DNA from 2 places in the Sporosarcina sp. FSL K6-5500 genome. Region 2 is predicted to be linked to the other one. Evidence: riboswitches for the same ligand, from Rfam matches in the RefSeq annotation. Region 2 holds a riboswitch; the other holds the start of a gene.
What was found. A riboswitch is a leader RNA that binds a small molecule or an ion and turns the genes downstream of it on or off. The one in region 2 is predicted to bind FMN.
Positions count from the first base shown of each region.

Region 1: it holds a riboswitch for FMN, as region 2 does, so the genes downstream of both, MKX62_RS21760 (ECF transporter S component) here and ribD (bifunctional diaminohydroxyphosphoribosylaminopyrimidine deaminase/5-amino-6-(5-phosphoribosylamino)uracil reductase RibD) in region 2, are expected to answer to the same signal.

Region 1 covers NZ_JBBOTP010000001.1:4,496,620-4,512,907, reverse strand. Annotated here, with positions in the region: gene resA (thiol-disulfide oxidoreductase ResA) at 243-773, shown strand; gene resB (cytochrome c biogenesis protein ResB) at 791-2,440, shown strand; gene ccsB (c-type cytochrome biogenesis protein CcsB) at 2,440-3,624, shown strand; gene ltrA (group II intron reverse transcriptase/maturase) at 4,221-5,483, shown strand; gene MKX62_RS21785 (IS1182 family transposase) at 5,694-7,046, shown strand; gene MKX62_RS21780 (response regulator transcription factor) at 7,660-8,379, shown strand; gene MKX62_RS21775 (ATP-binding protein) at 8,372-10,156, shown strand; gene sigX (RNA polymerase sigma factor SigX) at 10,202-10,765, shown strand; gene MKX62_RS21765 (hypothetical protein) at 10,731-11,963, shown strand; FMN riboswitch at 12,040-12,171, shown strand; gene MKX62_RS21760 (ECF transporter S component) at 12,381-12,962, shown strand; gene MKX62_RS21755 (ferredoxin) at 13,166-13,417, opposite strand; gene MKX62_RS21750 (helix-turn-helix domain-containing protein) at 13,527-14,567, shown strand; gene MKX62_RS21745 (RecQ family ATP-dependent DNA helicase) at 14,567-16,003, shown strand; gene MKX62_RS21740 (LysM peptidoglycan-binding domain-containing protein) at 16,197-16,288, shown strand, end outside.
Region 2 covers NZ_JBBOTP010000001.1:3,036,478-3,052,765, forward strand. Annotated here, with positions in the region: gene MKX62_RS14605 (class I SAM-dependent methyltransferase) at 229-867, shown strand; gene MKX62_RS14610 (S-ribosylhomocysteine lyase) at 880-1,350, shown strand; gene MKX62_RS14615 (PLP-dependent cysteine synthase family protein) at 1,350-2,282, shown strand; gene MKX62_RS14620 (bifunctional cystathionine gamma-lyase/homocysteine desulfhydrase) at 2,286-3,419, shown strand; gene MKX62_RS14625 (methyl-accepting chemotaxis protein) at 3,578-5,317, shown strand; gene MKX62_RS14630 (OsmC family protein) at 5,386-5,829, shown strand; gene MKX62_RS14635 (DUF2087 domain-containing protein) at 5,973-7,067, shown strand; gene MKX62_RS14640 (GbsR/MarR family transcriptional regulator) at 7,617-8,174, opposite strand; gene MKX62_RS14645 (quaternary amine ABC transporter ATP-binding protein) at 8,393-9,655, shown strand; gene MKX62_RS14650 (ABC transporter permease) at 9,648-10,499, shown strand; gene MKX62_RS14655 (glycine betaine ABC transporter substrate-binding protein) at 10,496-11,395, shown strand; gene MKX62_RS14660 (glycine betaine ABC transporter substrate-binding protein) at 11,749-12,648, shown strand; FMN riboswitch at 12,864-13,011, shown strand; partial or broken gene ribD (bifunctional diaminohydroxyphosphoribosylaminopyrimidine deaminase/5-amino-6-(5-phosphoribosylamino)uracil reductase RibD) at 13,089-14,140, shown strand; gene ribE (riboflavin synthase) at 14,158-14,808, shown strand; gene MKX62_RS14675 (bifunctional 3,4-dihydroxy-2-butanone-4-phosphate synthase/GTP cyclohydrolase II) at 14,822-16,015, shown strand; gene ribH (6,7-dimethyl-8-ribityllumazine synthase) at 16,028-16,288, shown strand, end outside.

The sequences.
Region 1 (16,288 bases), 1.5 Mb from region 2:
CTCGATTTAATTGCGTCTAAATTTTGAATTGCGCTTGTAGCCGCAGGACGCGGCGAACTCAGGTTGCCTTCCCAAACTCCTGTCAAAATTTGTGACATCCGCCTGGGGCTTGCCGTAACTAGTAGGAGACTTCTACTGATTACGGCAATTGTTCACAATCCCTTCAATTATGATGCGTTTATACAAAGGTCTATTTGTTATAATTAAAGGCAGAACTTATTTATTGTAAGGAGGCATTACGTATGGCTAAGGCGGATCAAAAGAAAACACGTCTTATTATAAGGACAATCGTCCTGTTACTTCTCGTCTCGGCAGTTGTCTATACAATCGCTTCAAAAGATAAAGTGAAGGTATTAGCAGTTGGAGATAAAGCACCCGATTTTGAGCTTGTCGATTTGGAAGGTAACAAACAACGACTTTCTGATTATAAAGGTGAGGGAGTTTTCTTGAATTTTTGGGGAACTTGGTGTCCCCCTTGTAAAAAAGAAATGCCCTATATTGAAAGACAACACAAAGCTTTTGAGGGAAAAGGCGTCCATGTACTGAGCGTTAACATCGCGGAATCACGGTTGAAAGTTGAGACGTTCAGGGATCAGTATGGAATGACATTCCCAATTGTGATTGACAAAGGTAAAAGTGTCATGGGGGTCTATAATGTCGGGATACTTCCGGCGACATACCTCATTAATAAAGATGGCAGAATAGAACAAATCATAACCAGGGAAATGACTGAAAATGAGATTGTTACATTCATGGAAAGCATTCAACCCTAATAAGGAGTAAATCCAAAATGAGCAAAATCAAATGCCAGTGCGGTCATGATAATCCATTTGGCACAGTGCTTTGTGAGCGATGTGGTAGACCGCAGACTGAAGAAGCGAAAGAAAGCAAACTTGTCGACATGCGTTACGAAGGTGCGGCAAGAAGATCGCAGACATATAAACGGTCGATCATCGATAAAATATGGAATTTCTTTTCGAGTGTAAAAATTGGAATTAGTATTATCGTTGCCGTTCTCGCAACTGCTGCGATAGGTACTATTTTTCCACAGAAACTGTATGTAGCCGCGTCAACTGAGGCGGAGTATGCAGCTTACTACGAACGGCTTTATGGATTGGCAGGCACGATTTATTACAAACTTGGTTTTCATGACATGTATAATAGCTGGTGGTTCATTACGTTGGTCGGGATGCTTGGAACTTCCATCATTATTGCCAGTGTCGACCGAGTTATACCGCTTTATAAATCATTGAAAAGGCAACGTACAAAACGCCATCCTTCATTCATGAAAAAACAACGAGTCTATGGTGAAGGACCGTCGGAAGACCCAGAAGCTGCACTTATAAAAGCTGAGGGGAAACTGAAGGAACTTCGTTACAATGTGAAAATCGAAGACGGAGCTTTGCTTGCAGAGAAAAACCGTTTTTCAAGATGGGGTCCGTACGTCAATCATTTAGGACTTATCATTTTTCTGTTTGGTATTCTACTACGCGGTATTCCTGGGTTTTATGTTGATGAAACAATGTGGATTCGCGAAGGGGAAACACGCTCTATTCCAGGTGCAGAAGGTTATTATTTGGAAAGCAAAAATTTCATTATGGAAAACTACACGAAAGAGGAAGCTGATGAGGTATTCGGCGATGCGCTTGAACGTGTCGGCATGATTGCGAAAAACTATCAGACGGATGTCGCTCTATATCAGACACCTGAAGGCGGTCTTCCAGGATCTGATGAAATGGACTTCGTTAAAGAATACTCTATCATTGTTAATAAGCCATTGAAATTTGATGGATTCAACGTTTTCCAAATGGATTTTCGTTTAGATGAATTAAAATCGATGACATTCCAATTAACTGAAAAAGCTACGGAATCTTCACTTGGGGAGTTTACAGTCGATCTTACTAATCCGGAACGTGAATATGAACTTGATAATGGCGCGCGCGTTATTTTGAGCGATTATTATCCGGATTATGACGGGATTGAAGACGGAGAACCGAAATCGAAATCTCCAGTACCGAATAATCCAGCATTCATCTTTAAAATGGTGACCCCAGCCAAGTCGGACGGCGAGATGAGTTTCGTCGCCATCAAACAAACGCTTGAAACGGAAGTCAACGATTATAAGGTGAAATTCGTTAGTGCAGAAACCCGTGATATATCTGGGCTGACAGTACGCAAAGATAAAACATTATATCTCCTTTTACTAGGAGGAATTATCTTTATGATTGGTGTTTCGCAAGGATCTTATTGGAATCATCGACGAATCTGGATTCAAAAAGGACCTAATGGAGAGCTACTAGTTGCAGGACATACGAATAAAAACTGGTTCTCCTTGAAAAAAGAGTTAGATCAAGTGAAAGACGTTGCTAATTTACCGACCTATGAAGACAGACAGGACAAGGAATCTATCTTGCGAGATAAGGAAGTGGACAAAGTATAATGGGACTTGCATCGTTAAGCGCTAACTTGCTGTTAGTTTCATTTATCGCTTACCTCGTCGCGACGCTATTTTTTGGCGGCGCGGTGAAAGGCGCTAAATCTGAAGCATCTTATAAAAATAACCGTTGGGGAAAAATTGCGATTACCATCACGGTCATCGGATTCATTACCCATGTAGGTTACTTCATCACACGCTGGATTGCATCAGGTCACGCACCAGTAAGTAATATGTTCGAATTTACGACTGCCTTTGGGATGATGCTCGTTGGGGCATTCATTCTTCTGTATTACTTATATAGAACACCATCACTCGGCTTGTTTGCTTTGCCGATTGCGATTATTATTATCGGCTATGCAAGTATGTTCCCGAAGGAAATTACACCACTTATTCCAGCACTGAAAAGTTACTGGTTGACAGTTCATGTAATTACAGCTGCACTTGGTGAATCGATCCTCGCGATTAGTGCCGTAGCTGGGTTAATCTATTTATTGAAGAATATCGATTTGACGAAAAAGTCGAAACAGCGGTTCTGGCTAGAGGCGGTTATTTTCACGCTTATCTTAGTAGTCGGTTTCGTATTATCTTCGTCAACGTTTAAATTGACTGGCTATGAAGCACATTTCACTTATATTGATAAAAATGAACAAGCTGCTAAAATTGAGTACAATTATCCACCACTTTTCGGTATGTCTGGCTATGAATCGCTAACACCGGACGCGATGACGCCTTGGGCTGAAATGCCACCAATCGTCAATGCGAAGACGCTGACGACGTTCGTCTGGTCAATCGCAAGCGGAATCATTCTCTACTTGATTCTTAGACTCATTTTCCGTCGTCCAATTGCGGCATTGTTGCAGCCATTCGCTAAAAAAGCGAATTCGCAACTAATGGATGAAATTGGATACCGTGCGGTTATGATTGGTTTCCCTATCTTTACACTAGGTGCTCTCATTTTCGCAATGATCTGGGCTCACGAAGCGTGGTCAAGGTTCTGGGGATGGGATCCAAAAGAAGTATGGGCCCTTATCACATGGTTATTCTATGCTGCATTCCTTCACGTGCGTTTATCACGCGGTTGGGATGGCGAAAAATCGGCATGGCTTGCGGTTATCGGTTTCGTCATCATTATGTTTAACCTGATTGCCGTGAATTTGATCATCGCAGGGTTGCATTCATACGCTTAAGCGAGAACTGCCTAGTAGTTATCTAACTACTAGGCAGTTTTTTTGGTGCGCCCAGCATGGGTGTAGTCTATAGGGTGCAAGTCCCGAACTGTGAAGGCAGAAGTAACAGTTAGCTTAACGCAAGGGTGTCCATGGTGACGTGGAATCTGAAGGAAGCGAGCAGCAAACCTCCGGTCTGAGGAACACGAACTTCATATAAGGCTATGTACGATTGGGTGAGTTTGCCAAACAAAACAAAGCCCTTTCTGCCGAAGGTCGTATGTAGTAAATGAAGCAGATAGGTGGAGGGAAAGACTACGTTCTTACCTGGGGAGGTCTGATTGATACGCCAAGTACACTTGGTAACCTACTCAGTGATGGGTAGCTGAACAATCAGAAGTCAGCAGAAGCCATAGTACCATTCGAACTCGAGAAGAATGGGAAGGGCTGAACAATTAAGAGAGAACAACATCTTGGCATTCAGTAACCTGCGAAGAACACAGATAACCGATAAGGCATGCTTGAAGGAGGAAGTGGTGAATCCCACGGGGGACTTCGAGATGGTGGAGCAGAGCTGGTATAAGAAGAAGCGTTGTTCACGGAAAGAGGCGTAACCAATGTTGATGGAACGAATACTGTCGCGTGAAAATCTGCTTTCTGCCCTGAAACGGGTGGAACGCAATAAAGGGAGCCATGGTGTAGATGAAATGCCCGTACAAAACCTACGAAAGCACATCTTGGAACACTGGGAATCCATGAAAATGGAACTTCTTGAGGGTACTTATAAGCCGCAACCTGTCCGCAGGGTCGAAATCCCGAAACCTGACGGTGGCGTGCGGTTATTAGGTATCCCTACCGTGACGGATCGTCTCATTCAGCAAGCCGTTGCCCAAGTATTATCTACTTTGTATGATCCAACGTTTTCCGACCATAGCTATGGTTTTCGACCAAAGCGAAGCGCCTACGGCGCAATAAGGAAAGCGAAAGGATATATACAGGAAGGTAATCGGTGGGTAATCGATATAGACTTGGAGAAGTTCTTCGACAAAGTGAACCATGATAGGTTAATGGGAACACTTTCGAAACGAATCGAAGACAAACGTCTGCTTAAGCTAATCCGTGACTATTTGAAATCAGGAATCATGATAAATGGTATCGTGACAACCAGTGAGGAAGGTACGCCGCAAGGTGGCCCACTCAGTCCATTACTTTCCAATATTGTCCTTGATGAACTAGACCAAGAATTGGAGGAAAGAGGACATAAATTTGTCCGATACGCTGATGACTGTAACATCTATGTGAAAACACAGAGAGCAGGTAATAGGGTCATGAGTTCTGTCACTTCATTTATTGAAGGGAAACTTAAGTTGAAAGTGAATCTGGGTAAATCTGCAGTTGACCGTCCATGGAAGAGGAAATTTCTCGGATTCAGTTTCACCAATGGTAAAGAACCGAAGGTTCGCATCGCCAAAGAAAGTGTGAAACGGATGAAGAATAAAATTCGCGAAATCACTTCAAGGAAGAAACCTTATCCCATGGAATATCGGATAAAGAAACTCAATCAATATCTGATGGGTTGGTGTGGCTATTTCGCATTGGCAGATACGCCAAGCGTGTTCATTAAATTCGATTCTTGGATTAAAAGAAGACTCCGGATGTGTATGTGGAAGAACTGGAAAAAGCCAAGTACGAAGGTGAGGAAACTCATTGGATTAGGTGCGCCGAAAGATAAGGCATACGAATGGGGTAACTCACGTAAAAGTTACTGGAGAATTTCTAAAAGTCCCGTATTACATAGAACCCTCGGAAACTCCTACTGGAGTTCCCAAGGGCTCAAAAGTCTACTGTCACGTTACGAAACTTTGCGTTATCAATCTTAATTGAACCGCCGTATACCGAACGGTACGTACGGTGGTGTGAGAGGTCGGGAGTTAATCACTCCCTCCTACTCGATTTTTATAAGTGAATCAATTTCATATCTCTGAGCCCTTGCGGCTCTAAGTATAAAACGGCAAGAAAATAGAGCACCTCCCCAAATCCTGTATAATGAGAGTTCTGACACACACATTAACAGACTGGAGAAATGCTCTATGCCTATTATACGACAAGAAAGCCTGTTTGACATGAAAGTTTTATTTGATTTGGAACCTACCCATCGATTTAATTCAATTTTATCCGGTATTGAGATTCATCCGATCCTTGACGTAGTAATGAAAAAGTCTAGATTCGGACCTAAACAATCGCTTAATTACTCTGCAATGATCTATTCATTGATCATCCGAATCACCGAGCGTATTCCTTTTATTAAAGACTTAGTAAAACGTCTCTCTACAGACTTACGATTTAAAGTTGATTGTGGATTCTTGGTATCAGATGAAATCCCATCCGAAGCTTCTTATTCACGTATGATCACATTGATTAGCGATTCTGATGCGTTAGAAATTGTTCAAGAAAGCCTACTTCTTCAGGCTATATCAGAAGGTTTCGTCTCAGATGAAACGATAGCCATTGATGCAACGCATGTAGAAGCACGTGATCGTGCTCCATATAAATCAGATAAGGTTGAAAAAGAACCCCAAAAACGAGGGCGTAAAAAGAAAGAGGAACGTGAACAATGGCTAATTGATAAAGCCGAAATAGAAGCGAATCTTCCGGTTTACGAAAAGAAAATTGAATACCAACTTGATATACCGCTTAAGGAACTTCGTTCCTCAGTTCCCACACAACCAAAGTGGGGAATAAAGAAGAACAGTGAAGGGAAAAACGTATTTTGGTACGGATTCAAATGTCATCTGGCAGTTGGGACGAAGAGCCAATACATTCTTCAATCTCTGTTTTCCTCTGGTAATCTTAACGATGGAAAAGCTGCAATCCCATTATTAAAAGGTACTAAAGAACGCCTTCCGTTATTGAAAATAAAACATGTGACAATGGATGCTGGTTACGACTACCAACCAATTTATGAACAGATTTATCGTAATGGAGCGCAATCTATCATTGCTTATAATAAGAAGAACGAGCCCGAGCCAATAGGCTTTGATGAGCATTTCGCACCCACATGCGTGCGGGAACATTCCTATCGTTATGATAGCTTCGATGCGAAGTACAAAACGTTGAAATACACACGGCCAAACGAATGTAAGGACTGCCCATTAGCTAACGACAGTTTATGTCAGAAAATCTATAAAAAGAAAATTTCTGGCGATCTAAGACGTTACACAGCACCAGCACGTGGGTCAATGAAATGGGATGAAATTTATAAGGAACGAAGTTCCGTTGAACGTGTAAATGCTTATCTAAAAGGCTTTTTTCTGCTAGATCAGATTTATCATTGTACCGGAGTCAAAGCCAAAGTTCATTTCGACTTGGTTCATATTGCATACAATGCCAGTAAACTTGCAGTTGATCGTCTTACACAGCTTCAACTATCCGCAACAGCATAATCGTCTATTTCATTCGTTTTTTTAAGAAATCATTTCAAATTCTGTTTCTTTATGATTTTTTAAAAGTACGCATTATGAAATTGATTCAAGTGAAAATAAAAATCCCCTTCAAATCTACTTCGGTGCTTAGTTTATGCTATACATTGGCTCAACATATATAAAGGGGGATTATAAGATTCGGTAATGTCAATGTGTTGTAACTTCGAGGTTTCAAGTCAAGTGGTTGGGGCCGTTTATGATCGGTTGGTAAGGGTATATGGTGGGTGTGTGTCGATTATGATCGGTTGGCAAGGTTATATGCTCGTTCGTACGCCGATTATGATCGGTTGCAAGGTTATGCTCGTTTGTGTGTCGTTTATGATTGGTTGCAAGGGTATATGCTCGTTCATGTGGGGTTTATGATCGGTAGTCAAGAGTATATGCTTGGTCATGCGTCGATTATGATCGGTTGGCGAAAGTATATGCTTGGTTGTGTGTTCACTTTTGATCTTACTAGACACCGGTTCGCCATTTTGAAGTTGCGCTTAAGAACGTCGCTACGGCTTTTCTGTTTCTTTTTTGCACAACGACTTGTACAATGAGGATAGTAGCTAGTTGAAAGGGGTAATCATTTATGGAAGAAAAAGTGACGTTGTTAGTAGTAGACGACGAGGAGAGAATCCGTCGTCTGTTAAATATGTATCTTACTCGTGAAGGGTATGAAGTCGAAGAGGCTGTCGATGGCGCGGATGCACTCGAAAAAGCGCTTATGAATAACTATGATTGTATTTTACTCGATTTGATGATGCCTGAAAAAGATGGATTAGAAGTGCTAGAAGAACTAAGAGAAAAGAAAATTATGACGCCTGTCATGATGCTGACGGCAAAAGGCGAAGAGTCAGACAGAGTAACTGGTTTTGAGTCGGGTGCTGATGATTACATAGTGAAGCCTTTTAGTCCGCGTGAAGTTGTTCTGCGGGTTAAAGCAATTCTTAGAAGGTCTGTTACGTTTCCAGGTGCCGCTTCATCATCTACATCGAAGGACTTGGTCGTCTTCCCTCAATTAACGATAGATCACGATGCACACCGGGTTACAGCTGAAGGAGAAGAAGTTGGGCTGACGCCGAAAGAGTACGAATTGCTCTATTTTCTTGCGAAGTCGCCTGACAAAGTATTCGACAGAGAACAGCTGTTAAAAGAAGTGTGGCATTATGAATTTTTCGGAGATCTCCGTACTGTAGATACGCATGTCAAACGGCTACGTGAAAAGCTAAGCCGCGTTTCTGAACAAGCAGCAAAAATGATTGTTACTGTTTGGGGAGTCGGTTACAAGTTCGAGATTCCTAATGAATAGAATATGGAATTCAATTGTCGGGAAGCTATGGGCAACCATATTGCTTCTCGTTTCTTTTGTATTATTTATTGTTACGGCCTTGCTCCTTGAATTCCTAGATGACTTCCATACACAACAGGCTGAGGAATCATTGCGAAGGGAAGCAACAACGATCGGGAAAATTGTTAATGATCACGAAAGTCAAACTTCGATGAACTTGATTATTGATGACATTCTTGACGACGAAACGAATGCGATGATTGTCGATACCAATGGGGAAGTTACGCATTCATTCCATAAAGGATTGAACAAGGATAGAATAGAAAATAAAGTGCTCTATGAATCCATGTTTTATGCAGCTGAAAAGAATAATAAACAAGTTGTAAAAGAGATGATCTTACCTTCGATTAATGAAGAGAATGTCATGGAACAATACCTTGTTCTATCCTATCCACTTGAAAAAGGAGAGCAACTCGGTAGCTCAGTTATCATTTATCAAAGCCTTGAAGCCGTCCATAGGACAACAGAAAGTACTACACGTATCGTATTCTTATCAGCATTTATTGCCTTTATTTTAACAACATTTTTCGCCTTTTTCCTGTCAACAAGAATTACTTCCCCTTTACGTGGATTGAGGCAGGCGGCATTTGAATTATCGAAAGGGAATTTCGATACAAGATTGCCTGTAATGCAAAATGATGAAATTGGCCAGCTTGCAACTGCATTCAATCAGATGGGTAGACAGCTTAAATACCACGTTGAACTTATTAATCAGGATAAAGAGCAGCTTTCAAGCATCCTTACATCGATGACTGATGCTGTCATTACATTTAATCGAGATTATACAATCCTGCTAAGTAATCCACAAGCTGAACAGTTATTGCAGAATTGGTATTTTAAAAATGGCGCACAAGAGGGTAACCATCATATCCCACCGGCGATTTTTCATATGCTTGAACATGTTATTACGTTCGCTGAGGAAGTTGAAGATGAATTAGAATTAGGTGGACAGTTTTATGGAATCTCTATTAGCCCGTTGTATAGCGGAAATAGTATTCGTGGGGCAGTTGCTGTCTTACGTGATATGACAGATCAGCATAAGCTTGAGAAACTTAGATCCGACTTCATAGCAAACGTATCTCATGAACTTCGGACACCGATATCTATGTTGCAGGGGTATAGTGAAGCCATTATTGATGGAGTTATAACAAGTGATGAAGAGCGCGACGAAATGGTACAGATCATACACGATGAATCGAAAAGGATGGGCCGACTTGTGACGGATCTTCTCGATCTCGCAAGGATGGAATCAGGACATATGCGACTTTACAAAGACGATCTATCGATGATTCCTTTTCTCGACCGGATAGTCAATAAATTCATGCAAGTTGCGCGTGAAGCAAATGTCGATTTGACTTTCGAATTCTTGGAAGATACAGTACTCATTTCAAATGTAGATGAAGACCGTATGGAGCAAGTATTGACGAATTTAATAGACAATGCAATCCGCCATACACCTGATGGGGGAAGTGTTAGACTTGGAATACAAAAACAAGTTGATATGATTGAAATAACAGTGACAGATACAGGTGTTGGAATTCCGCAAGAGGATTTACCGTATATCTTCGAACGATTTTACAAAGCAGATAAAGCGAGAACTAGAGGAAAAGGCGGAACAGGTCTTGGTCTCGCCATCGCCAAAAGTATTATCGACTCTCATGGTGGCAAAATCGCTGCAACAAAAGGTGACACTGAAGGAACAATTTTCAGTTGTATATTGCCTTTAAAAAAGATGTAACTTAATAGCTTGAAATACGACTAATTGATAGAACGGGGGAATTTCATGGACGACTCCGTTTTCCATCGGCTTTACGAACAGTACCATCAGGATGTGTTCAAGTTTCTTATCTATTTGACGAGAGACCGTGACCATGCTGAGGACCTCATGCATGAAGTCTATGTGAGGGTACTGCGTGCTTACGCCGGTTTTGAGGGGAAAAGTTCCGAGAAGACATGGCTCTTTTCAATTGCTAAAAATGTAGCAATCGACCATTTCAGGAAAAATACAGTTCGTAAAAAGCATCTGTTCGATAAATTCGACTGGGAAAAGAGCGAACTCGTATCGACAGGTATCCTGCCGGAAGAAATCGTAGCACTCAGTGAAGAGATGCAAGAGCTGCTGCAAGCACTTAATACATGTACTGGTGATCAGAAAATGGTTATCATCATGCGCTATTTCCAAGATCTTTCCATAGCTGAAACAGCCGAAATTCTTAGCTGGACAGAAGGCAAAGTGAAGACAACACAACATAGGGCGATCAAAGCATTACAAAAGAAATTGAATGCTCTTCCGACAGAAGGGGGGAAACTAGATGACCCACAAAGATTGGAACGACAACAAGATTGAAAAACTCCTCGGTGATGTGCCTGACATATCAGATAATCGTCAAATGTCGGAAATACTGGCACGGCTGAAGCAAGATGAACGGCTGAACACGCCTCACCGTAAAAAATCAAAGAAATGGATGCCAGCACTTGTCGCTGTTGCTGCTTTGCTTGTTATCGGCCTGTTGGTTCCTTCTATGTTTGGTGAAAATGAATTATCAATGAAGGACCAAAGTACCGACAATAAAATGATGCAGAGTGAGGACGCCGAACCTTCTGCAAGAGGTGCGAGTTTGGAAAATGAATCGATTACGGATGAAGAAGCGGAAATGGGCACAATGGATGGATTTTCTACTAAGATGGCATCTGAAACAGGGAGGACACACCATTTTGCTGTCTACTCCGAAGACGTTACCGATAGTACACTATTCCATTTAGGTCTTGCAGGTGATCAAGCTTTAAGCATTGCCGTTACATTTATCATTCCGAACAGTCAAATCAATGAGGATATTGGTTTCTTGGAGCCATCGAGTTATGATTTGTACAAAAAGTATGCGGATCGTCTCGATGAAAGTGCACTAGGTTTTCAAGAGTATCATCCTTATAAAGGCAACATCGCCGCAGAGGATCATGTAATTATCCACCAGCTACCGCAAGGTCATGGTTATGACATAGGTTCGGGATCGATGGAAGTCTATCTCGACTCTTTACAAGATACGTTTTACGGTTATCAGGAGGTCCGATTTGAGAACGAGGATGGAACTGCGACCATGTTCTCTGAAGTAGGTCAACCGAGCACACCGTTGATTTTGAAAAGTGGTCGTAATCATTTGAATTACTATATGTTTGAACAACAAGATGGACAGCAGTTTCTTACATCGAACTTTTCCCAACCGCAGCCATCGTTGAACGAGGCATTACAGCAAATGAAAGTGAAGCCGAATGATGTTTTCAAGCCAGTCATTCCAAGTACTTTAAATTTTGAAGTAAAGGCAGATGACAAATTGACGACCATCAAATTCACACAACCACTGGATTTGGACGCGATGGAGCCGGAAAAAGCGATGCAAATGGTTGAGGGCATGCTCCTGACAGCAGCTGATTTTGGTGAACAGCTTCAATTCGAAAATGTCGTTCAAGAAGAATGGAACGGTTTTAACTTCAGCCAGCCTTTACCGGTACCGGTTGGATCTAATCCACTTCCACTTATATTGAAGTAAATAGAAAGACCTTTGTAAACAGCCTTGTTTACAAAGGTCTTTTTTTTGTATACAATAAGGTTGTAACAAAATATTGATTCATCTTCGGGGCAGGGTGTAATTCCCGACCGGCGGTAAAGGAAAGTCACTTTCCAAGCCCGCGAGCTTAACAGCTGATACCGGTGTAATTCCGGAGCCGACAGTATAGTCTGGATGGGAGAAGGTGAAGGTGCGGCCATCTTTTTGTGTTGTCTACAAAAAGAGGTGCTTATTTAAATGTGGGTTAAAAGAGAAAGAAACAGTCTCTTTTCTACTCTCTATTTGAGTATACCTTTCAAATCCCTCGAGCTTATTTGCTTTTGGGATTTTTTGTCGACATAAACAAGGTGGAACGGCCTTTCCTCTTTTGAAGTGAATCGCAAAAGGAGAGAGGAACAAATGAATAACAAAAAGTTGCGAAAGATGATTCTCATCGCGATGTTAGGGAGTATTGCAACTGTTTTGATGCAGTTTAACTTCCCATTACCTGCACTACCTGGATTCCTGAAAATTGATTTCAGTGAGATTCCAGCGGTTTTGGCAATAATGACGATGGGACCTGTAGCAGGTATTGCGGTCGAACTGCTTAAAAATATAATGCACTGGTTCATGTCAGGTAGCCCGACAGGTGTTCCTGTTGGTGAAATTGCAAACTTTGCAACAGGCGTGCTTTTCATAATGCCGATTTATTTTATCTTTAATAAATTTAAAACATCTATTGGTCTAGCTGGAGGCCTCATTGCTGGAACTGTCTCGATGGCTATTGGCATGAGTGTCTTGAATTACCTACTGTTTTTACCAATGTATACGTATTTCATGAATTTCCCAGCCATGGCAGGGAATGAGTTAGCTACTTTTATTGTTTTAGGAGTTCTACCATTTAACTTGATCAAGGGAATTATGCTAATGATTATTTCCATGCTGCTTTTCAAGAGTATGAAAAAATGGATTGCAAAACAGCGTACCCAATTAACTTCATAATATAAAAAAAGGTCGTCCCGGGATTTTCCAGGACGACCTTTCCACGTTCGATTTATCTAGCTTCGTGACAGTGGTCTCTCAGCCAATTGGTAGAGCCACTCACGAGTCTTTAACACTATTGTAGAGTAACGTCTGTCTGGAAGCCAGCACGACAAGTTGTCGTAGTTTTAAAGCGACTTCTGTTATCGACAGCGCTTGCCTAGTTAATCTTCGTATTTAAGTGCATCGCCATCAAATGGTGCGTCGGCGGTTTTGATAGAATCGGTTGGGCAGCCATCGAAAGCGTCTTCTAGGTCTTCCATCAGTTCTTCTGGAACTTCAGCTGTTCCCATGTTATCATCGAGGATAACATAAGCAATTCCTTCATCATCATAATCGTATATATCCGGGGCAGCAGCTCCACACGCACCACACGCTATACATGTATCCTGATCAACGATTGTATATTTAGGCATAGTCTTTCTCTCCTCTTTTCTCCGTACAAACAATTTACTTCACCTTTCATTCTAATGATGTTGACAAGAGTTTTCAACAAAAAACATTTGTTAATCGGAGGAATTCAAAATGAAACTATCTTCAATACTATTAACCATCATAGGCAGAATAGACGGTGAACGAACAATCTATGCGGGACTTCACCTATTACGCGGCAAAAGATCGGGACAAACACTGCAAGATGTTGAATATTATGGTTTGAAGGAATTCTTTGGTATTGTACCAAAACTGACAGCTGAACGATTCGATGAGGCGGCTAAACAGTTAAGTGATAGGGGTTTCATCTCAACAATGGATGATTCTTTCGTCAAACTGACGGAGCAAGGTCGCGTGGAAGTTGGCAAATTACCGTCCTACCGATTTAACGGCTGGGATTATAGAGGAAGGGAAATGATTTTTTTCGGAAGGTTATCGCTTGTTGTGCAGACGGTTTCGAATTTCAAAGCAAAGGAAAAATCGTTTATGCCCGCTCAAAAAGACCGTGATATTCAAACTTTTGTTAAAATGCTACTACATAATCAGCGAATCAGTGATCCAGTATTTGCTAAAGGCGTCAGCGAAGAAATTCGGCTATGTATTACTCGAAGTGAAATGGATGAAAGACAAAAAACAATTATCACTCATCGCTTAAGTGGTTTCGGACTGACAGGCTGGACATGGGATCAGTTAGCAGATAATTTGAAACTAAATCCATTCGATATCCGTCTACTATTTATAGAAGGTCTACATATGATGCTTGCTGTCATTATTCTGTCTCCTGATTTGCCTTTTTTGCGAAAAATAGCTGAAAGCGTCAAGGTTTCGACATATTTGACGGATTCCTCTGTAAAAACGAAGCAACTTTTTGATCGTGGCTTTTCTCTTGAAGAAATTGCGATGGCGCGCAACTTGAAACAGAGTACAATTGAAGATCATTTTGTAGAAATGTCTATTAATGATACAGAATTTCCGCTAACACAGTTTGTTTCTGAGGAAGATGCAGAAGCAGTAGCTGGAAAAGTGAAGGAAATTGGAACCCGTAGACTTCGCTTGCTGAAATCTGAATTCGAAACGCTTTCCTATTTTCAACTTCGTCTCATCTTAGGTGCGCGGACGGGAGGGGGCAACTAATGGCTATTCACAAATTATTAAAAGAGAGATTCGGTTTTGATCAATTCAGGGCAGGACAAGAAGATGTCATTCGAGATGTGATTGCGGGCAAGGACACGATTGCAATTTTACCTACAGGTATAGGGAAGTCACTTTGCTACCAATTACCTGCCTATGTACTTGAAGGTACTGTCTTAATCGTTTCACCACTCGTTGCGTTGATGGAAGACCAGGTAGCAATCATGAAAAGGAACGGTGAAAAAAGGGTTGTTGCGTTAAACTCATTTCTTTCTTATTCGGAGAAAACCAGGATAATGGGGGAATTAGGCCGCTATAAGTTCATTTTCATATCACCTGAAATGTTGTTGCAAAAAAATGTGACTGCTCATTTTCGTAACATTCATTTGTCGTTAATTGTTGTTGATGAGGCTCATTGTATTTCTCAATGGGGATTTGATTTTAGACCAGAATATTTGCGGCTAGGAGAATTTTTTGAAGGATTAAACCGACCAGGTATTTTGGCTCTTACCGCAACGGCCGATGATAAAGTAAAGGCTGATATTTGCAGGTATCTGCAACTTCAAATGCCTGCAATTCATCAACATTCGTTGGACCGCCCTAATATTTCTTATTCAATTGTCAAAGTTGATAATGGGATGATGAAAACGGAGTGGATTAAGAATCGTATAGTAACGACGGCGGGTCCTGGAATCATTTATGTGGCATCGCGAAAGCGGGCTGATGAACTATCTCAGCTTCTTCAGCTGGAGGGTGTTTCTGTGGCATCTTATCACGCCGGCAAAGAGCAAGAAGATCGAGCGTTCATTCAGGAACAATTTATCACTGGTGAAATTAGCTGGATATGTGCTACAAATGCGTTTGGAATGGGTATACATAAAGACGATATCCGTCAAGTGATCCATGAACATGTACCTCAAGCTATCGCAAGTTACATTCAGGAAGTGGGGCGTGCGGGACGTGATGGTGATTTAGCGGCAGCGACGTTACTTTTTTCGTCCGATGACGAAGGAAGAACGCGTTTCATTATCCAAGACGATCTCCCTCAAGAATGGGAAATCAAGCACTATAAAAGTCTTCTCGTAGAGAACTATCCGCCTGCTGAAGCAGCTGAACTGGCACGGATTAGCGAAACAGGAAAACGTGTCATAGACTACTACATCGAACGGATGCCGATTGAAGATGTCATTATTCGTATGTCTGAATTGATACGTGAAAAAGAAGCGCAACTACAGACGATGCTTCGATTAGTTCATTCTGAAAGATGTATTCGGGAAGAGATTTTAGGTTTTTTCGGCGAGGCATGTGGAATGAAACCGAAGTTTTGCTGTTCGGTTTGTGGAACAGCGGATGGTCTAAAGCTTGATGTACAAAAAACAATCGTGTTGGATAAACGAATGGTGGATTGGGAGGAAAGGTTGACGGGGCTTCTTGGATAAGAAACCTGTTGTCCATTTAACTTCATTCTGAAGAACTATGCCTGATGACTCGTGGAACAAGGAAAGTTGCAGTTCAATCGCCCCTCTGAGTAACCAATATCCTGTTGGTGCAAATACAGCAAGGTGTATTTGATTTTTACGACAAAATTCGTCATAATGAAAGAATAGCACGATGTGATAGGAGAATGTAGCGATGAAAAATGATGATTATAAGACTGACTTTGAAGAGCACAGGAAGGAAATCGGTCTAGACGATGGTCATGAGGTTAGCAAGCTTCCATCGCG
Region 2 (16,288 bases):
CTTATTTCCCCCTGCAACTGTTTGTTATCATCTATCTATATGAGCAAATGGGAAATAGCGTGCGGGCACGGTTTACGAAATGATGGGGGAGCGATTGATACAGGCGAATAAGACTCCGTTTTGTTTTTTTATTGGCATTTCTATATGGGGTGTGGTATAAATATTGATATTACGCCTATACCATAGTAAACAACTTGGAATAATATACTTGAAAAAAGGAGTTTTGTTATGGGACGCGAATTCATCGATATTTTTGATGAGTGGATTCACTTGTATGACGCATCAGTTGCTGGGGAGGATCCTGAATACCGTGATGTATTTGAAGGCTATGACGAGATTCTAAATGCTGTCACAAGCAAAGTTATTGGAACTATTCTTGAATTCGGTACAGGGACGGGAAATCTGACAGCAAAATTAATAGATGCCGGCCATCAAGTAATTGGCATTGAACCGAACACTGCGATGCGGCGATTAACGGCAGAGCGATTTCCTTCAATTGAGGTCAAAGACGGGGATTTAATTGATTTTGAAACTGATGGTATAACAATTGATTCAATCGCAAGTTCATATGTATTTCATCATTTAACAGATGAAGAAAAAGGAATTGCACTGAAGAAGTATGCACAGTTGTTACCGATAAATGGAAAAGTCGTCTTTGCCGATACCATTTTTATAACGGAAGATGCAAAGCAGGCTCAGATAGATAAGGAGCGGGCAAGGAATTTTCATAATGTTGCAGACGATTTAGAACGTGAATATTACACAGTACTGCCCGTATTGTTGAAACTATTTCTAGAAGCCGGATTCGAAGTGACGTTTAAACAATTGAACGATTTTGTCTGGCTAATGGACGCGACTAAAAAATAAGGGGAGACTACGATGAAAAAGTTGAATGTTGAAAGTTTTAACTTAGATCATACGAAAGTTGCGGCACCGTACGTGCGTTTAGCAGGGACGAAACAGGGAAGTCATGGTGATGAAGTGTATAAGTACGATTTACGTTTCACACAACCTAACAAACAGTTTATGAAAATGGATGCACTACATTCCATCGAGCATTTAATGGCGGAGAACATTCGAAATCATTCTGATAAAGTTGTTGATCTTAGTCCGATGGGTTGCCAAACCGGCTTTTATCTATCTGTTATCAATCATGATGATTACGAAGAAATTCTAGTCATTTTAGAAAACACTTTGCGAGATGTACTCGTAGCGACGGAAGTGCCAGCGTGTAACGAAGTGCAATGTGGGTGGGCCGCAAACCATAGTTTGGAAGGTGCCAAAGTGTTAGCGGGAAATATGCTTGCGAAAAAAGATGAATGGCGCCATGTGTACAAAGAGGAAGTGTAATGAAAGTTTACGGTAGTGTACAAGAATTAGTTGGAAACACGCCGGTTGTTGAGATTAGTCGTATTCATATTCCAAATAATTGTCGGATATTCGCGAAGCTAGAGTATCTAAATCCAGGAGGAAGCGTAAAGGATCGACTCGGATTAACACTCATTGAGGATGCAGAGCAATCGGGAAGCTTGTTGCCAGGTGGAACAATTATTGAAGCGACGGCGGGAAATACGGGTATCGGCTTGGCTCTTGCAGCGATTGGGAAAGGCTATCATGTGATATTTGTCGTTCCAGAAAAGTTTAGTTTAGAAAAACAAACACTTATGCGTGCACTTGGTGCTGGAATCATCAATACACCAACCGAACTAGGCATGAGAGGTGCGATTGAGAAAGCGAGAGAGCTTGTTTTACAAACACCCGGTGCTTTTACACCATCACAGTTTTCAAATCCCGCAAATCCGGCGACGTATATGAAAACACTTGGACCCGAATTATGGCGTGATTTAGATGGGGAAATCGACGTTTTTGTTGCGGGAGCGGGGTCTGGTGGTACATTTATGGGGACCTCGCAGTTTTTGAAAGAACGCAACCCGGGTGTGAAAACAGTTGTCGTGGAACCTGAAGGCTCTATACTCAACGGTGGAGCAGCAGGATCTCATGTAACAGAAGGAATTGGAATGGAGTTTTTACCAGACTACATGGACCCAACGTATTTTGATGCCATTCATACAGTTAGCGACGAGGACGCGTTCATGCAATTGCGTTCATTGGCGAAAAATGAGGGGTTGCTCGTTGGAAGTTCTTCTGGCGCTGCATTCTATGGTTCTTTACGTGAAGCTGAAATTGCGAAAGCGGGAAGCCATATTGTTACCATTTTTCCTGATTCCAGTGAGCGTTATTTAAGTCAGAACATCTATGATCTATTTAAAGGGAGAGAATAATTCATGCGTGCAAAAACGAAATTAATCCACGGCGGTATTGTTGGAGATGCAACGACAGGTGCAGTTTCCACACCCATATATCAAGTAAGTACGTACAAGCAACAGACAGTCGGTCAATTTAACGGGTATGAATATTCACGTACAGGTAACCCAACTCGTCATGCGCTAGAAGTATTAATTAGCGATTTAGAAGGCGGAAAAGCGGGCTTTGCTTTTGGCTCCGGAATGGCAGCGATTAGTTCGGTTATAATGTTATTTAGTAAAGGTGACCATATTGTTCTAACAGACGATGTATATGGTGGAACATACCGTGTCATTACGAAAGTATTAAATCGCTTTGGCATCTCGGCAACATTCGTTGATTCTAGTGATATCACGAAAGTGGATGAAGCAATTAAAGAAAATACAAAAGCGATTTTCTTGGAATCCCCAACGAATCCACTGTTAAAAATAACGGATATTGAAGCTGTTACTAAGCTTGCAAAAGAAAAGGGATTGCTCACAATTGTCGACAATACGTTTATGACCCCATATTTTCAACAACCAATCGCTCAAGGCGCAGATATTGTATTGCATAGTGCGACGAAATATATCGGAGGTCATAGTGACGTCGTAGCAGGGCTTGTCGTGGTAGCAACAGAGAAACTTGCAGAGGATTTACATTTCATTCAAAACTCGGTGGGCGCTATTCTTGGGCCACAGGATTCATGGTTATTGATTCGCGGTATAAAAACGCTCGGACTTCGTATGGAAGAGCATAATGTGAATGCGCAGAAAATCGCGGAGTTTTTAGATGGACACGCGGCAGTGGGGAAAGTGTATTATCCGGGACTTAAAACACATCCGGGCCGAGAATTGATGACAAGGCAAGCGACCGGCTTCGGTGGTATGATTTCGTTCGATGTTGGAAGCGAAAAGAAAGCTGATGAGTTGCTTGCAAAATTGCGCTACTTTACGCTTGCGGAAAGTTTGGGAGCAGTTGAAAGTTTGATTTCTATACCTGCACGCATGACACATGCGTCAATTCCGCGTGAACGCAGATTGCAACTAGGGATTACAGATGGTCTTGTACGCATTTCGGTAGGAATTGAAGATGTGGAAGATTTACTTGAAGACTTGGCAAAAGCGTTAGCATAACAGTACGAAAAGCTATTCACATTCATCGTGAATAGCTTTTTTTCGTTCATATAAAAAAGACATTCAAAATTCTATACAGAAAATTTACACACTCTTTACAGGAAATTTACACGTATATGAGAAAATTGAGTATAAATTCCTGTGAGGTGGTTATTAAATTGAGTCGATTGGCACAAGAAGGCGTTAAGAAGATAAGATTTGGAAAAGTAAACTGGACGAATGTATCTTCTAGAGTTACCAACATCACATTTAAAACTCGATTACTTTTCGCAATTCTAACAATCCTGCTAATATCCACGGTTACAATAGGATTCACAGCGTATGAAAAAATGACGAAAAGCACTATTGAACTCGTCTCTTCCCATTTGGAACGAGAGGTGACAATTGTCAATGATCTAGCGAAAACATTGATGTTGATACATATCGGGAATAAGGAAAATTTTATGTCTGCTCTTGAAGAGGTTGTTAAGAGGCAGCATGTATCCTTAACTCAAGATGGTTATAATGCAACGATGTTTTACTCAAAAGATGATCAACTGATTCCCTTTGCGGTTAGTAAAAATACGAATCTGAGTTTGTCCAATCAAATTGTGGAGAAAATCAAACAAGACGGTAAAGGTATTTTACATGAAACAATCCAAGGAAATCCGCATACTATCAGCTATTATCGTGTTCAAGAGTTAGGCGGGGAATTTATTATTGTCGTTCCGGACAGTGATTATTTGGCGGATACGAAAGAAATGGGAACCCAAATTTTGATATCGATCCTAATTGCGTTAATCATCGCATTGTTACTGATTGCGCCGACGATTCACCGAATGACGAAACCGATAATTGTATTGCAACAAAAAATGCGCATGGTCAGGGAAGGGGATTTAGGAGTCGATTTGGCGATTCAATCTTCTACACCTGAATTCCAATCGCTCATTAAAAGCTTCAAGATGATGATTGAAAGTATGTCCTATATGCTCGTGGAAATAAAAAACACTAGTATACAACTAGCACAGACTGGAAGTCATTTAAACGTCAGCTCAACTGCACTGCTGACAAAAAATGATTATTTGAATGCTCAGGTTTCAGAGTTGGAGACGATTGCTGCAGAGACGGTTTCTGTATCAGCAACACAGCAGCAAGCCTTCCAGCAGATGAAAGTTCAAATGGCTACGTTGTTTAATGAAATGGAAGAAGTTTTTCATGAGTCAACGATTACAAAACAAGTCGTGAAAACAGGAGAGACTTCGACAATCGAGGCAGCAAAAATGATGAGAATCTTCTTCCGAAGTATGGAAAGTGTCATTCAAACGATTGATGACTTACATGAAAAGTTCATGTCCGTTTCTAGTGTAGTTAGCACCATTGATAGCATTACTGACCAAACGCGTATGCTTGCATTAAATGCGAAAATCGAAGCAACTAGAGCTGGAAAAGCAGGAGCAGGATTCTTAGTGGTAGCAAATGAGGTCCAACGATTAGCGGAGCAATCGGCTAACGCTACAGGAGAAATTAAAGGTACTATTTTAGAAATGGAACAATCCGTTGATAGGACTACTTTGAATATAGAAGAGATGCAAGTAGATGCAACAAATTTTGAAAGTATTACACAAGAAAATAGTGGGAATTTCAAGGCCGCTGCAGATCAAATCAAGGTATTGGATCGAAGGTTATTTGTTATGAAAGATCACTTGAACTCGTTGGAAAGCGGACTACCGTTATTGGAGGCATCTACGAAACAAGTAGAAAATGTTTCCGAAAAAAATAAAAGTAATGCAGCTCAAATGATGCGCGCATTTCAGGAACAATTTGAAGCGATGCAAGCTGTTGAAAAAACGGGGTCAGAGTTATCTTCTCTTTCCAATAAACTGTTGGTTAACGCCAATCAATTCACTACTTCAATTTGATTTACTGAATCGACGGATAGTAACCTGTATAATGAAAGAAACAAAATAGTCAAAGGGGGACTTTTCTTATGGCACAACATCACTTCCATTTAAAAGCTGACTGGCCAGGTTTACGGAATGATATAGGAACAATCGATGCGGGAAATTTAAAGACGGAGATTTCAATTCCAACCGAAATGGACGGGCCGGGAATTGGTACAAATCCGGATGAAATGCTGCTAGGTGCAGCGGCGACATGTTATATTATTACACTTGCGGCTATGATGGAGCGAAGTAAATTGGAGAAAGTCGCCTTGACGATGGAGTCAGTTGGTGTTGTCGATGTAACGAACGGTGTTATTACATATAAAAAGATTATTCATAAACCAGAAATCGTATTGAAAAAGGAGGCAACTGAAAAGGATGAAGCACTGGCACACAAGCTTGCGGAAAAAGCTGAAACGTCCTGTATGATTAGTCGTGCTATCAAAGGAAATGTAGAAATTGAGTTAGATACAACTGTAATAAAATAGAATGCTAAGATGTTCAAAAACCGTGCTCTATGGAGTGCGGTTTTATTTATATGGAAAAATAAGATTGTATTAAACGTAGATAAAATGTATATTTGTTTATATAAAACTAATGTAAAGTGAAAGGTGTTTATGTTTAAGTGGATATGTCACTAGATTACTCGGTAGAAGTTATGGAAAAGGGATACATCGAAGAGAATCGCTATTATCGCTGCTTATTATGTGGTGAAGAAGTTGAAAAAGGAATCATTTATCCTGTAGGAGATGTACTTTTCACAGATTGGCGTTATATGGAACATCATATTGAAAGGACGCATGGTAGTGTTTTTGAACGATTACTCTCAGGTGGTAAGGAACAGACGGGGCTGTCCGACCAACAGTCGAAATTGCTTTCTTTGATTTACGCAGGAAAGACAGATAAAGAAATTCAACAGGAACTGAAAATCGGAAGCATGTCGACGATTCGTAATCATCGTTTTTCATTACGCAAAAAAGAAAAACAAGCAAAAAACCTGCTGGCTCTCATGAATTTAGTGAAACGGCAACAAGAAATCGTAACAGATGAACCGAATATCGATAAGCCGAATGAGAAATCATTTGAACCTTCAACAGAATTAGCGCGCTATTTCTCTGAGGAGGATGGGCGTTTGAAAACACTAAGTATGAAAGAGCAAGAAAAAAATCGCCTGTTAGCAGAAATTGCGTTGCTCTTCAAACCGAATAAAGTGTATTCAGAAGGTGAAGTCAATGCGATTTTGGTGACGATCTTCGAAGATTATATGCTGTTACGGCGGGAGATGGTCGACCGTGATGTGTTAACGCGTAATGCTGAAGGAAGTGCATATCGCCTTGTGCAAAGTCTAGAAAAAGGAGATGTCGATGAAATGGATTTTAAAAAAGAAATGAAATTGAAAGCGAAAGAAGATAAACCGAGTTATGGAATATTTCAAATCAAGAATGTAAAGAACGGGAAGCTATTTGTAAATTCGACACCGAATTTCAAAACATTGAACGGATTAAAATTCATGTTAACTACCGGCGGGCATAAAAATAAAGAACTACAAACCGATTGGGATGAACATGGAAAAGACAATTTTGAAATTGAAATACTTGAAACGATTGATGAAAAGGATTGGCAGGGGATTAGTAAAAGTAAAATCCTTGAGAAGCAGTTGGATAAGTGGGTAGAAGAGTTACAGCCATATGGGGAAAAAGGATACAATCGTATTAAAAAAATGTGATAGACAGTTAAGAAGACACGTCTGTTGATTAACCATTTATTTGTATAAAACACTGGTGAGTAAGGCTTGGAAAATCCATTTTGACTGGACCATTTCGAGCACTCTAGTACCCTGTACAATTTGTTCCTCGCTTACTTTTAGCAGAGATTATGCATCTATCCATGTGATGTCTTATAGAAAGTGACACTTCTTTAAAATAAATAAGAAAAAACCATATAGAAATTATCAGCCGCCAAAATTACATCTTTGGCGGCTTTTATCCAGGTAGACAATCGTCTATTCTTTTGTCCCAAAAAGCTTTAGCACTTCGTGTACTAATGTATTTGGAGCGCGACGGATGAAGGACCACCATACGATTACCGAAAAAATATGTAGGGATGCGACAAAGTCGCATCCCTACATATTCAGATATCCCGGTAATCTTATAGAAGTCATTCAATCCAAAGCAATCTAAAATAAATCATACACGTAGCGCGCCCATAGTGTGATCAAGTTATTTACTGGCCGTCTTTTTCATGTCTACCAAGGCGCCTTCCGCTTTTCTTATGTTCACTTATTTGGCGTATCCTGTTCAGGCTTTTTAATTGGCACGAGATTAAAAATATCATGATCTTCAAAAGCATCAACAAGGCGATCGAGCCACTCGTAATAATCACGTAGGTATAGTAATTTTTCAATATCTATAGTTACTTCTTCTCTCAATTCATCATCTATCGCGGGATCGTTCACTAGTCCTTCCAGTTCAGCCAAAGATCTTCTTATTGCGGCTGAATGAAAGGAAACAGATCTTCTCCACTTTATTGAAAATAGGTCAATAAAGCTTTGATACCAATCATCCTTCACTTGATAAAGGTCTTTTCGGACCCCTCTTTTCCAAGCGCGTTCCACTAACTTCAAATCGGATAGTGCTCTGACAGATGTGCTCATGCTCGTTTTGCTCATCCCGAGTTCTTCTGTCATGTCATCCAATGTTAACGGCTCATTATGAAAAAACATCGTGCCATACTGTCTTCCAGCAGAAGGTGTAAGACCATAAAGATGTATATTTTGTGCGATGGATTCAATAATCCGCTCACGAGCTTTTTCAAGTTTTTCATTACCGTTCATACAACGTCTTCCCTCCACTATAACCGGCATTTATTAACCGATCCAGCTCATTTCTTATAGCGTATTATATCCTATCTTAAAAAGCAATTCGTAGCAATAAAAGTTTGTACAGTTTTTTCTGTACAAACCATTTAAATTGAGAAAACGGTTGTAATGCAAAAAAAAGACAGCTATACTAGAAGACATTCGTCAGTTTTGAAAATATAAGGAGTGTATGTATGAGTGATCAGATTGCCAGTAAGAAAATCGAAGTGATAAACACCACGAAGATTTTCGGTAAAAATGCGAAGCGGGCTTCCCAGCTTCTAAATGAAGGAAAAACAAAAGGTGAGATTTTGAAAGCCACCGGCGCAACAGTCGGGGTGAAAAATGCATCATTCGATGTGTACGAAGGTGAAATATTTGTCATTATGGGATTGTCAGGTAGCGGAAAATCAACGCTTGTTAGATTGCTGAACAGGCTGATTGACCCAACAATGGGCAATATCCTGCTAGACGGTGAGGACATCGTCGGGATGAATAAAGAACAACTTCGTAATGTAAGGCGTAAGAAAATTGGAATGGTATTTCAAAACTTCGCACTCTTTCCCCACAAGACGATTCTTGAAAACGCGGAGTATGGCTTAGAAATCCAAGGAGTAGCGAAGGCGGAACGTCAAGTCAAAGCTAAAGAATCCTTAGGACTAGTCGGACTTGCAGGATATGAAGATCAATTCCCTAGCCAGTTGAGCGGCGGCATGCAACAGCGTGTTGGTTTAGCGAGAGCGCTAGCTAATGGACCAGATATTTTGCTGATGGACGAAGCATTCAGTGCGCTTGATCCGTTAATCCGCAAAGATATGCAAGACGAATTATTGCAACTTCATAATGATATGGGGAAAACAATTATTTTTATTACGCATGACTTAGATGAGGCACTACGTATAGGCGACCGCATTGCATTGATGAAAGACGGGGAAATTGTTCAAGTGGGTACGCCCGAAGAGATATTGATGAGTCCGTCAAATGAATATGTAGAACGCTTTGTTGAAGATGTGGATCTATCTAAAGTATTGACAGCGGGACATATTATGAAAAAAGCAGAGACGGTTCAAATCGACCGTGGAGCGAGAGTAGCTCTTCGAATGATGAAACAACTTGGGATATCTTCAATTTACGTTGTCGATAAAGCAAAACGTCTTTTAGGTGCGGTCACGGCCCAAGATGCGAGTTCGGCTATTGAAACAGGGAAGACACTTGAAGAAATAATGATTACCGACCTTCCGATGATCCTTCTGGATACCGTGCTAATCGATCTGTTCGATATCGTATCGACAGCTGTTATCCCAGTTGCTGTCGTTGATGAAAATAACAAGCTTCAGGGAATTATTATTCGTGGTGCATTGATTGGTGCATTATCAGGTGATAATCAGTTTATCAATAATAACGGAACTTTCGATTCCGATGAACAAACGGATACGGAGGCGAAGATAAATGGATAAATATTTACCTCGTTTGCCATTTGCGGAGTGGATTGACAATGGAGTCGATTGGCTCGTACTAACTTTCGGTACAGTGTTTGACGGAATTTCAGATTTTCTCAAAGGAATAGTTGAAGGATCAGTGGAATTGCTCGATATCGTGCCATCTATTTTACTTGCCGTGTTATTTGCCTTGCTTGCGTGGTTTGTATCTACTCGCCGCATTGCCATATTCACATTGTTCGGCTTGCTGTTCATCGATTACTTGGGCTATTGGTACCCGATGCTGCAAATGCTAGCGCTCGTACTCACCTCTGTATTCTTCGCGCTGATAATCGGAATTCCAGTCGGTATTTGGGGATCACAACAAGCGACAGCAAGAAAAATCATCAATCCCTTATTGGATTTGATGCAAACCATGCCGGCATTCGTTTATTTATTGCCAGCTATATTCTTCTTTAACATTGGGGTCGTCCCAGGTGTTGTGGCATCTGTTATCTTCTCAATGCCGCCAACAATTCGTTTGACAATGCTTGGAATTGAACAAGTTCCGAAAGATTTAATCGAAGCGACAGAAGCATTTGGTTCTACAACTTGGCAGAGATTGAGCAAAGTACAAATTCCGCTTGCAAAACCGACAATTATGGCGGGTGTCAATCAAAGTATTATGCTTTCCCTATCGATGGTCGTTATTGCATCGATGGTTGGTGCGCCAGGGCTTGGTGAAGAAGTTTACCGAGCTGTTACACAACTGAAAACGGGTGTCGGTTTTGAAACCGGATTGTCCATCGTTATCGTAGCAATCATTTTAGATCGCATCACGCAACACGCAGGAAAGAAAAAACAAGGGGGAACTAAACTATGAAATTAACAAAAAAAGTATTAGGACTTGGAGCGGTTGCACTGCTTGCAGTCGGACTTGCTGCATGTGGCAGTGACAAGAATGAAGCAGACGGAGACTCCACGAAAACAGTTGGTGAATCAGTAGACTATAAGATTACAGGTATCGATCCAGGTGCAGGTATCATGGAAGCTACTGAAAAAGTGCTTACAGAATATGACCTTACAGATTGGGATCTTACAACAGGTTCAAGTGCGGCAATGACAGCTTCACTGAAAAAAGCCTATGACAAAGAGCAACCGATTATCGTTACAGGTTGGACACCACATTGGAAATTTGCGAAATACGATTTGAAATATCTTGAAGATCCAAAAGGTGTGTACGGTGGGGAAGAGCAGATCCGTACAATCGGAAGAATCGGATTAGCAGAAGATCTGCCAGAAGCGCACCAAATCTTATCGAAGTTCAACTGGACTGAAGAGGATATGGGAGAAATAATGGTAGCTATTCAAGAAGGTGAAAAAGAAGACGCGGCAGCACAAAAATGGGTTGAAGCAAATGAAGAAAAAGTGGCTGTATGGACTGAAGGCGTTGAAAAAGTGGACGGCGACAAGATCAAACTTGCTTACGTTGCATGGGACAGTGAAATCGCTAGTCATAACGTCATGAAACTTGTTTTAGAAGATATGGGTTATAAAGTGACATTAACACAAGTTGAAGCAGGTCCATTATGGACTGCAGTTGCTGACGGTAGTGCAGATGCATCGCTTGCAGCTTGGATGCCATTAACACATAAAACATATGCTGATAAATTCGAAGGTAAATTCGAAGAGCTTGGCATCAATATGGAAGGTGTCAAAGTAGGTCTTGTTGTACCACAATATATGGACATCGATTCGATTGAAGACTTGAAGAAATAAACAACAGAATTCTACTTCTATTTAAACGTAAATCGTTTTTCTAATAGTATAAGACTTGCATTAGCTAGCGTAATAACTAGGACAATGAACCCGGAAGAACGCTGTAATATGCAGCGGTTTTCCGGGTTTTATTGAGTGTGATTCTTATGATATAAGCTTCGAACTGAGAATGCAGAATGAACAGTATCTACACAAATTGAACGGCAAAAAGGTAAGTGAAATGGAAGTATTGTGCTTTCCTATTCATGGTAGTTATTGCTTCAATGGCTGTTACACAATTGGTACCGGATCGTAGCAATCATTTATTGCATCACGAAACGCGCAGGAAAGAAAAAATAAGGGGGAATTAGACGATGAAATTATCAAAAAAAGTATTGGGACTTGGGGCAGTTGCTCTACTTGCAGTTGGACTTGCTGCATGTGGCAGTGACAAGAATGAAGCAGACGGAAACTCCACGAAAACAGTTGGCGAATCAGTAGACTATAAGATTACGGGTATCGATCCAGGTGCAGGAATTATGGAGGCTACTGAAAAAGCGCTGGTAGAATATGAACTTACAGATTGGAAGTTGACAACAGGTTCAGGCGCAGCTATGACAGCTTCACTAAAAAAAGCATATGACAAAGAACAGCCAATCATCATAACGGGCTGGACACCACATTGGAAATTCATGAAATTCGATTTGAAATACCTTGAAGATCCAAAAGGTGTGTATGGTGGAGAAGAACAAATCCGTACAATCGGGAGACTTGGTCTGCAAGAAGATTTACCAGAAGCACATAAAATCCTATCACAGTTCAAATGGACTGAGGAAGATATGGGAGAAGTTATGGTAGCGATACAAGAAGGTGAAAAAGAAGAAATAGCGGCACGAAACTGGATCGATGCAAACGAAGAGTTAGTGGCAGAATGGACAAATGGTGTGGAGAAGGTGGACGGCGATAAAATTAAACTGGCTTATGCAGCATGGGACAGCGAAATCGCAAGCCATAACGTCATGAAACTTGTTCTGGAAGAAATGGGCTTTAAGGTTACATTGACACAAGTTGAATTAGGCCCGCTATGGACTGCGGTAGCTGACGGTAGTGCAGATGCATCACTTGCAGCTTGGTTGCCAATTACAGCTAAAACATACGCTGATAAATTCGAAGGTAAATTCGAAGAACTTGGCGTCAATATGGAAGGCGTTAAGATTGGTTTAGTGGTACCGAAGTATATGGACATCAATTCAATTGAAGACTTGAAGAAATAAATAATAGAATGTCAGTGTTATTAAAGCGCGAGCACTAGGATAATAAACCCGAAAGAACGTTGCAATTCGCAGTGGTTTTCCGGGTTTATTATATGTTGAAAATGCAATGGTATTCTTATTTCATCATACATAGAAGACTCAGTTCTGTTCAAACAGACTGAGTCTTTTTTGATTTTATGGCAGCAGTATGATAACTTTAAGTCGGCACGTATAAACAAACTCTTCGGGGCAAGGTGAAATTCCTTACCGGCGGTGATCGAGCATAGCTCGTCAGTCCGTGACCCGTCCTTCCTTGCTTGGAAGGCGGTGGAGCTGGTGAAATTCCGGCACCGACAGTTATAGTCTGGATGGGAGAAGTTGTTTGGATATGCGTGCTGTGCTTGCAGGCTCTGCCCTTTCAAAAAACGAAAGGGGGAATGCCAATGGACCCTCAACATTATATGAGACTTGCTCTTGAACTGGCGCGTAGTGCACAAGGACAAACCTCGCCGAATCCACTTGTTGGTGCTGTTTGTGTGAAAGACGGCCGGATTTTAGGGACGGGTGCGCACTTGAAAGCTGGGACACCTCATGCTGAAGTGCATGCGCTGGCAATGGCAGGTGCGAATTCTATTGGTGCGGATCTATACGTGACACTGGAACCGTGTGCCCATACTGGGAAAACACCTCCGTGTACAGATCTCATTATTTCATCTGGAATTCAACGTGTTTTTGTTGCGTCTATCGATCCGAATCCCTCCGTCAATGGAGCGGGAATCGGGCTTCTTAAAGTTGCTGGGATTGAAGTCATTACCGGCATTTTACAGGAAGAGGCAGAGCAGTTAAACCAAGCATTTTTTCATTTCATCAGATACGGGAAACCATACGTTACCTTGAAAGCCACCGCAACTCTTAACGGTAGACTTTCAACGCAGAACGGGGACAGCAAATGGATTACTTCGGCTGCATCACGAACCGATGTCCATCACCTCCGCCATACCCATGATGCTATTTTGGTAGACGTACAAACCGTACTTCACGATAACCCTTTCCTCACCACCCGTTTGCCCCATGGTGGAAAGAATCCAATTCGAATTAATTTAGACCGGCATCTCAGGACGCCAAATCAGCGAATGTTGTTACAGACGGCGCTATAGAAACAGTTATTTTTACTCTCGATTCAACACATTCTGAAACTACTTTTTTTGAACATCCTTTAGTTTCAATTAAAAGGATTTCAGAAAACGTATCTTTTTTGAATGAAGTTTTAAAACGTTTTGCTGATAAAGAAATCATGACAATGTTCGTTGAAGACGGTAGCAAAGTTCATTTCAGTTTAATCAATAAAGGTCTCACAGATGTACTGTATTTGTATATGGCTCCGAAATTAATCGACAACGGTTCTTCATTGTTCATGAATGATACTTGGAACCTGATTGCAGAAGGCGAATCCTTGCGTTTTTTAGATGTGCGACAAATAGGGGACGATTTCAGCATGGCGCCAGGTTTCTGAAGGAGGATTGACAGCAGTTGTTTACTGGAATTATTGAAGAAGTAGGAACAGTTTCAGCGGTTAGGCCAGCGGCGAATTCTTTGCAACTATCAATCCGTTGTAGCAAAGTGCTTAGCGATGTTAAAAAAGGCGATAGTCTGGCGGTGAATGGTGTCTGTTTGACGGTATCAGATTTCTCGAGCAATCATTTTACAGCTGATGTCATGCCTGAAACTGTTAAAGCGACAACGCTTCAAGCATTGCGTACGGGAAGTCCAGTTAACTTAGAACGTGCGATGGCGGCGAATGGTCGTTTCGGCGGACATATAGTCAGTGGACATGTCGATGGCACTGGCGAAATTGTTTCGGTTAGACAAAAAGAAAATGCAATCTATATGGAAATCAGTATCGCAACTAAATTATTGAAGTATTTTATCCCAAAAGGTTCAGTAACTGTGGATGGAACATCACTTACTGTATTTGGTGTGACGAGTATTAGTTTTATCATCTCATTAATTCCAGTCACGCAAGGTGACTCAATCATCGGCCGAAAACGGGCTGGGGATCGAGTGAACGTAGAATGCGATATGCTCGCGAAATATATAGAACGGCTAATAACTACAGACAAAGAGAATCCAACTGGCGGTTTAACAATGGATACCCTTATCGCCAGTGGATTCCTCAGTTAAGGGGGCAAAGCAGATGTACTCTACCGTAGAAAAAGCAATTGAAGAACTAAAAAAAGGAAAAGCAATTATTGTCGTAGACGACGAAGACCGAGAGAATGAAGGTGACTTTGTTGCACTTGGTGAATTCGCTACACCCGAAATGATTAACTTTATGGCGACGGAAGGCCGTGGATTGATTTGCGTGCCGATAGACGAAGAGAAATCGCGACAGCTTGAACTCGGACTTATGACAGAAAATAATAGTGATGTGCACGGAACTGCATTCACGATTAGCATTGATCATGCGGATTGCCATACTGGAATCTCAGCATTTGAACGGTCGGAAACAGTTTTAAGGATGCTTGGGACTGAAGCAGGTCCAACAGACTTTAGAAGACCAGGACATATGTTTCCGCTAATAGCGAAGTCTGGCGGCGTCCTAAAGCGCTCTGGTCATACAGAAGCTGCTGTAGACCTCGCGAAGCTCGCGGGAGCAGAACCGGTCGGCGTCATATGTGAAATTATGAACGTCGATGGGACAATGGCGAGAGGTCCACAGTTGAAAGAGATAGCTGAACGATTTGATCTTGTTATCTTAACAATTCAGGAACTAATTGCTTATCGCCGCCTCAATGAAAAACTTGTAGAGCGTATTGTAGATATTAATCTGCCAACAGATTTTGGAGATTTCAAAGCAGTAGCTTACGTTGAAAAAGAAACAGGGCATGAACATATTGCTTTGATAAAAGGCGATATCGAAGACGCTGAAAATGTACTCGTCCGCGTTCATTCGGAATGTTTGACAGGCGATGTCTTTGGCTCATGTCGATGTGATTGTGGTCCGCAACTTCAAGCTGCACTTGCGCAGATTGAAAAAGCAGGAAGAGGCGTCTTACTCTATATGCGTCAGGAAGGTCGTGGAATAGGTCTCGTCAATAAAATGAAGGCCTACAAGCTACAGGAAGAAGGATACGACACTGTTGAAGCCAATGAGAAATTAGGATTTCCGGATGACCTTCGAGATTACGGCATCGGTGCACAAATACTGCGGGATCTCGGTTTAACGTCGATTCATCTTCTGACGAACAACCCGCGTAAAATTGCTGGAATAGCGGGACACGGATTAGAAGTAACAGAGCGCATTCAAATCGAAATGCCTGTTAAAGTGGAGAACAAAATTTATATGGAAACAAAGAAAAATAAAATGGGACACTTATTGCATAATTGAGGGGGAATAATGATGAGAACAATTTATGAAGGACATTTAGTTGGAACAGGGCTTAAAGTTGGAATCGTGGTAGCAAGGTTCAATGAATTCATTACAGGAAAATTACTAAGCGGAGCGGAAGATGCATTGCTTCGTCACGGAGTAGCCGACAGTGATATCGCGGTTGCTTGGGTGCCAGGTGCCTATGAAATTCCGCTAATAGCGAAGAAGATGGCGGCTTCCGGTAAGTACGATGCAGTTATCACACTTGGTACAGTTATCCGCGGAGCAACA